DNA from 2 places in the Spirillospora sp. NPDC048824 genome. Region 2 is predicted to be linked to the other one. Evidence: predicted binding sites of a transcription regulator. Region 2 holds the regulator's gene; the other holds the start of a gene.
What was found. Region 2 encodes HspR, which represses chaperone genes until heat shock. Its sites were predicted from a motif close to ANTTGAGTCNNNNNGACTCAANT; they were not measured.
Positions count from the first base shown of each region.

Region 1 (3,410 bases), on a different contig from region 2:
GAACGTCCTCAAGGTCCGGCTCGTTGCGCTTCGGGACGATCGCGGTGGTGATGCCGAGCCGGGACGCGGCCAGCAGCTTCTGCTTCAGGCCGCCGATCGGCAGCACCCGCCCGGTCAGCGACACCTCACCGGTCATCGCCACGTCCGAGCGGACCGGCCGCCCCGACAGCAGCGACGCCAGCGCCGTCGTCATCGTGATGCCCGCGCTCGGCCCGTCCTTCGGGATCGCACCGGCGGGCACGTGGACGTGCACGCCGCGGTCCTTCAGGTCGCCGACCGGCAGCTCCAGCTCGGCGCCGCGCGAACGCAGGTAGCTGAGCGCGATCCGCGCCGACTCCTTCATCACGTCGCCGAGCTGCCCGGTGAGCGTCACGCCCGTGTCGCCGGTCTCCTTGTCGGCCAGCGACGCCTCGATGTAGAGGACGTCGCCGCCCGCGCCGGTGACCGCCAGGCCCGTCGCGACGCCCGGCACGCCCGTCCGCCGCTCGTTCCGGCTCAGCTCGACCTCCGGCGTGTACCTGGGCCGACCCAGATAGTCCCTGAGGTCGTCCGCACCGATCGAGACCGGCAGGTCCGCCTTCTCCATCGCCACGTTCGCGGCGACCTTCCGGAGCACCCGCGCGATCGACCGGTCCAGCGACCGGACGCCCGCCTCCCGGGTGTACTCGGCCGCCAGCAGCCGCAGCGCGTCGTCGCCGAAGCCCACCTCGGACGCCTCCAGCCCCGCCTTGTCGAGCTGGCGCGGCAGCAGGTGGTCGCGGGCGATCGTGACCTTCTCGTGCTCGGTGTAGCCGTCCAGCTCGACGAGCTCCATCCGGTCGAGCAGCGGCGCGGGGATCGCCTCCACCACGTTCGCGGTGGCGAGGAAGAGCACGTCGCTCAGGTCGAGCTCCACCTCCAGGTAGTGGTCCCTGAACGTGTGGTTCTGCTCGGGATCCAGAACCTCCAGCAGCGCCGCCGTCGGGTCGCCCCGGTAGTCGGCGCCGACCTTGTCGACCTCGTCCAGCAGGACGACCGGGTTCATCGAACCGGCCTCGCGGATGGCGCGGACGATCCGTCCCGGAAGCGCGCCCACGTACGTACGGCGGTGGCCGCGGATTTCGGCCTCGTCCCTGACTCCGCCCAGGGCGACCCGGACGAACTCGCGTCCCATGGCCCGCGCGACCGACTCGCCAAGGGACGTCTTACCGACGCCGGGAGGGCCGGTCAGGGCCAGAACCGCACCGCTCCTGCGGCCGCCCACGACGCCGAGGCCCCGGTCCTCACGCCGCTTGCGCACGGCCAGGTACTCGATGATGCGCTCCTTCACGTCATCGAGCCCGGCGTGGTCGGCGTCCAGGATCTCCCGCGCGCCCGCGATGTCGTAGGCGTCCTCGGTCCGGTCGTTCCACGGAATGTCGAGAACGGTGTCGAGCCAGGTGCGGATCCAGCCGCCCTCGGGCGAGGCGTCCGACGACCGCTCCAGCTTGTCGACCTCCTTCAGCGCCGCCTCGCGCACCTTCTCGGGCAGGTTCGCCGCCTCGATCCGGGCCCGGTAGTCGTCCTCCTCGTCGGCGGGGTCGCCGTTCAGCTCGGCCAGCTCCTTGCGGATGGCCTCCTGCTGCTGGCGCAGCAGGAACTCCCGCTGCGTCTTCTCCATGCCCTCCTGGACGTCCTTGCGGATCGTCTCCGCCACGTCCAGCTCGGCCAGATGGTCCCGCGCCCACCCGATCACCAGGGTGAGCCGCTCCACCACGTCCGGGGTCTCCAGGACCTCGATCTTCTGCTCGTCCGACAGGTACGGCGCGTAGCCGGCGTTGTCGGCCAGGGTGGACGGGTCGTCGATCTGCTGCACCACGTCCACGACCTGCCACGCGCCCCGCTTCTGCAGGATCACGCTGACCAGGCTCTTGTACTCCTTCGCCAGCTCCTGCGCCCGCCCGGACGCGGGCGGCGCCTCGATCGCGGTGCCCTCGACCCACAGCGCCGCGCCCGGCCCGGTCGTCCCGGTCCCGATCCGCACCCGCTGCACGCCCCGGACGACCGCGCCCGGCTCACCGCCGGGCAGCCGCCCCTCCTGCTCGACGACGCCCAGCGTCCCGATGCCGGCGTACTGCCCGTTCAGCCTGGGCACCAGCAGCACCCGCGGCTTGCTCACCGACCGGATGCCCGGCCCCTTGGACTGGGCCGCCGCCCGCGCGGCCTCGATGGCCGACCGGACCTCACCGCTCTCGGACAGGTCCAGGGGCACCACCATGCCCGGCAGAACGGCCCCGTCGTCCAGGGGCAGCACCGGCAGCGTCAGGGTCTCGCTCATGCTCAGCTCCAAGTCCGTACGTCGACCCAACGGCAAGTTGAGTCATCCACACTCAAGAAAACGGAGCAGCATTTTGTTTCCTCAGCAACGTTCGCTCTCAGCGATCACATCCACCGGGGCGTCCCGCCGTCCACGTGCGACGAGCCGGGATCGCGCGTCCGCGGCCGCCCTTGACACACTTCCCTGATGATCGACCTGACCGACGAGTTCCTCACGCCCACGCCCACGCCCACGCCCACGCCCGGGACCATCTCCTACTGGCCAGCCGGACTCGACCATCCGGTCGCCGGAACCTGGAGCCTGCGCTTCGAACCGGGGCGCCTCACCGAAACCGCAAAGCAAGCCTGAACGAGATCGCCTGCAGGCATCCGGACCCCGCTACGACGCCAGGATTGAAACGGGGTTGCGGTGGTTACGGGGGGTATGCGATCTTCGGCGTGATGTTCCGGCTCCGGTTCTGGAGGCAGATCGTGTACACGGGTCTCGGCAAGTCCACGACCGGCGCCTCGGCGGCGGAGCGCACCACGGCCTAGCCGGCACCGCGCTCCTCGACGCCGAGGCGAATCCCGCGCGGGGGTTCTCCCCCGCCGCCTCGATCCTGCCGCGTCGAATCGATGGAGCATCCGTGTCCTCGCATGCCTCGCAACCCGTTGGCCTCAGCCGTCGGGTGATCTTCCTACTTGCTCTGACCTGCGGCGTCGCCGTGGGGAACATCTACTTTCCGCAGGCGGTCAGCCCGCTGGTCGCGTCCGGCCTGGACGTGTCGCCGGGGACGGCCGCGCTGGTGGTGACCGCGGCGCAGTTCGGGTACGCCGCGGGGAACTTCCTGCTGGTGCCGCTCGGGGACCGGTTCCCGCACCGGCCGCTGATCGTGGTGATGCTCGTCGTCACCGGGATCGGGCTGCTGGGCGCGGCGGGCGCCCCCCGGGCTGCCTGCGCTGGCCGGCGCCAGTGCCCTCGTCGGGATCACGACCGTGGTCGCGCAGGTCATCGCGCCGATGGCGGCCGGGCTGGTAGCCGACGACCGGCGCGGCGCGGTCATGGGGACGCTGCTGTCGGGGTCGATCGGCGGCATCCTGCTGGCCCGCACGTTCGGCGGGATGATCGGCGAGTG
Region 1 covers NZ_JBICUS010000014.1:109,991-113,400, reverse strand. Annotated here, with positions in the region: gene lon (endopeptidase La) at 1-2,296, opposite strand, end outside; gene ACGFIS_RS26265 (hypothetical protein) at 2,483-2,644, shown strand; partial or broken gene ACGFIS_RS26260 (MFS transporter) at 2,922-3,161, shown strand; gene ACGFIS_RS26255 (MFS transporter) at 3,271-3,410, shown strand, end outside.
Region 1: a site for HspR is predicted at 2,332-2,354, ahead of lon (endopeptidase La). Genes of this name have one in related genera too.

Region 2 (3,410 bases):
GGCGAGTGACCCCCGGCCCGGCGCCGAGGGGTCCGGGGGTCGCCCCCCGGAAGGACCCGGTGTCCCGTCCCGGCCGCGACGGCCGGGGCGGGACCGCCGGGGCACGTGAAGACATGTGGCAAGTGGCGATAGCAGAAGGCGGGGCGCCGTGAGCACCAAGGACTACCTGGAGAAGGACTACTACAAGGTCCTCGGTGTCGCGAAGACGGCTTCCCAGGAGGAGATCAAGAAGTCCTACCGGAAGCTGGCGCGCAAGTACCATCCGGACGCCAACAAGGGCGACACCGACGCCGAGGACCGTTTCAAGGAGGTCTCCGAGGCCTACGACGTCCTGTCGGACGACAAGCGCCGCAAGGAGTACGACGCGGTCCGGTCGATGCCGGGCGGTTTCCGCGGCCAGCAGGGCGGCGGCTTCCCCTTCGACTTCGGCGACCTGTTCGGGCAGCCCGGCAGCGGCGGCGGAACGCAGGCGGGCGGCGCCGGGGAGCGCATCGGCGACCTGTTCGGCGGCCTGTTCGGGCGGGGCGGCGGCGGCACCCGCACGACGGGCACGACGCGGCGTGCGCGCCGCGGCGCGGACGTCGAGACCGAGGTGACGCTGTCGTTCGGACGCGCGATGAACGGCGTGACCGTCCCGATCAAGCTGACCAGCGAGGCCCCCTGCAACGGCTGCCGCGGGACCGGCGCCAAGGCCGGCACCGTGCCGCGGGTGTGCCCGAACTGCGAGGGCACCGGCCACGAGACCCGCAACCTCGGGAACTTCGGCTTCCAGGAGCCGTGCAAGGACTGCCACGGCCGCGGCCTCGTCGTCGACGACCCGTGCCCGATCTGCCACGGCAGCGGTCGCGCCACCGGCACCCGCACCATCCAGGCGCGCATCCCGGCGGGCGTCGCCGACGGCCAGAAGATCCGGCTCAAGGGCAAGGGCGCGCCGGGCGAGAACGGCGGCCCGCAAGGCGACCTCTACGTCAACATCAAGGTGCAGCCGCACCGGGTGTTCGGCCGCACCGGCGAGAACCTCACGCTGACCGTCCCGGTCACGTTCCCCGAGGCCGCGCTGGGCGCGGAGATCAGGGTGCCGACGTTCCAGGGCCAGCCCGTCACGCTGCGCCTGCCCGAGTCCACGCCGAACGGCCGCACGTTCCGCGTCAAGGGCCGCGGCGCCCCCCGGCGCGACGGCACCAAGGGCGACCTGCTCGTCACCGTCGACGTCCAGGTCCCTCAGAAGCTCGACGACCAGGCACGCGAGGCCCTCGCCCGGCTCCGCGCCGCGGGCACCGGCGACGACCTGCGCGCCGACCTCCTCCAGCAGGCACGACAGGAGTGAGTTGGGTGGATCCGTTCGGCGATGACACACCGGTTTATGTGATCTCGGTGGCGGCGCAGCTGTCCGGGCTGCATCCGCAGACGCTGCGGACCTATGACCGGATGGGGCTGGTGTCTCCCGGCCGGACGGCGGGACGGGGCCGCCGCTACTCGATGCGCGACATCGTGATGCTCCGCGAGATCCAGCGGCTCTCGCAGGAGGAGGGCATCAACCTGTCCGGCATCAAGCACATCCTGGAGCTGCAGCGCGACAACGTGCGGCTCCGCGAGGAGCTCCTCAAGGCGCACGCGGCGCTGGAGGACCTCGCCAACGAACTCGAATCGACGCGTTCCGTCGCGGCGCGGCTGGCGCAGCAGCGGCGGCACGGTGAACAGGGCGGTACCCCCGGCTCCGACCTGGTGCCCATCAGGCACACGAGCGTCGTGGTCTGGCACGAGCGGAACCGGGACTAGGACATCAGGTGGTTGACGGGGGGTCTGGGACATGGACTACAAGCTGACGCAGAAGAGCCAGGAGGCGGTGTCGGTCGCGGTCCGGAGGGCCGCGGCCGAGGGGCACCCCGAGGTGGAGCCCCAGCATCTGCTGGTCGCGCTGATCGCCCTGGCGGACGGCACGGCGGTGCCGCTGCTGGAGGCCGTCGGCGCGGACTGGCAGGCGATCAGGCGCCGCGCCGAGGAGCAGCTCGCGGCGAAGCCGAAGGCGCAGGGCTCGACGGTGGCGACGCCGCGCCTGTCGGGTCAGCTGCAGCGGTCGGTCAACACGGCGGCGAACCGGGCCCAGCAACTGGAGGACGACTACGTCTCGACCGAGCATCTGCTGGTCGGGCTCGCCGCGGACGGGGGCCCGGCGGCGGGCCTGCTCAAGGAGTTCGGTGCGACGCCGCAGGCGCTGCTGGACGCGTTCGAGAAGGTGCGCGGCCACGCCCGCGTCACCACCGAGAACCCCGAGGGCACCTACCAGTCGCTGGAGAAGTACGGCGTCGACCTGACGGCGGCGGCCCGCGACGGCCGGCTCGACCCGGTGATCGGGCGGGACTCGGAGATCCGCCGGGTCGTGCAGGTGCTGTCGCGGCGGACGAAGAACAACCCGGTGCTCATCGGTGAGCCCGGCGTCGGCAAGACCGCCGTCGTGGAGGGCCTGGCGCAGCGCATCGTCGCGGGGGACGTCCCCGAGTCGCTGCGCGGCAAGAAGCTCGTCTCGCTGGACCTCAGCGCCATGGTCGCGGGCGCGAAGTACCGCGGCGAGTTCGAGGAGCGGCTGAAGGCCGTCCTGAACGAGATCAAGGAGAGCGACGGGCGGATCGTCACGTTCATCGACGAGCTGCACACCATGGTCGGCGCGGGCGCGGCCGAGGGCGCGATGGACGCCGGCAACATGCTGAAGCCGATGCTGGCCCGCGGCGAGCTGCGGATGATCGGCGCGACGACGCTGGACGAGTACCGCGAGCGGATCGAGAAGGACGCGGCGCTGGAGCGCCGGTTCCAGCAGGTCTTCGTCGGCGAGCCGACCGTGGAGGACACGATCGCGATCCTGCGCGGGTTGAAGGGCCGCTACGAGGCCCACCACAAGGTGCAGATCAACGACTCGGCGCTGGTGTCGGCGGCGGCGCTGTCGGACCGCTACATCACGTCCCGGTACCTGCCGGACAAGGCGATCGACCTCGTCGACGAGGCCGCGTCGCGGCTGCGCATGGAGATCGACTCCCGTCCGGTGGAGATCGACGAACTCCAGCGCACCGTCGACCGCCTCAAGATGGAGGAGATGAACCTGTCCAAGGAGACCGACGAGGCGTCCCGGCAGCGTCTCGACCGGCTCCGCGCCGACCTGGCGGACAAGCAGGAGCATCTGACCGGCCTCGTCGCCCGCTGGGACAAGGAGAAGGCCGGCCTGAACCGCGTCGGTGAGATCAAGGAGCGGATCGACCAGCTCCACGGCGAGGCGGAGCGCGCCCAGCGCGACGGCGACCTGGAGACGTCCGCGCGGCTCACCTACGGCGAGATCCCGGAGCTGGAGAAGCAGCTGGAGGAGGCGTCGGAGGCCGCCGACAACCGCGACGCGATGGTCAAGGAGGAGGTCGGCCCGG
Region 2 covers NZ_JBICUS010000022.1:63,241-66,650, reverse strand. Annotated here, with positions in the region: gene grpE (nucleotide exchange factor GrpE) at 1-9, shown strand, start outside; gene dnaJ (molecular chaperone DnaJ) at 149-1,327, shown strand; gene ACGFIS_RS32475 (heat shock protein transcriptional repressor HspR) at 1,333-1,779, shown strand; gene clpB (ATP-dependent chaperone ClpB) at 1,811-3,410, shown strand, end outside.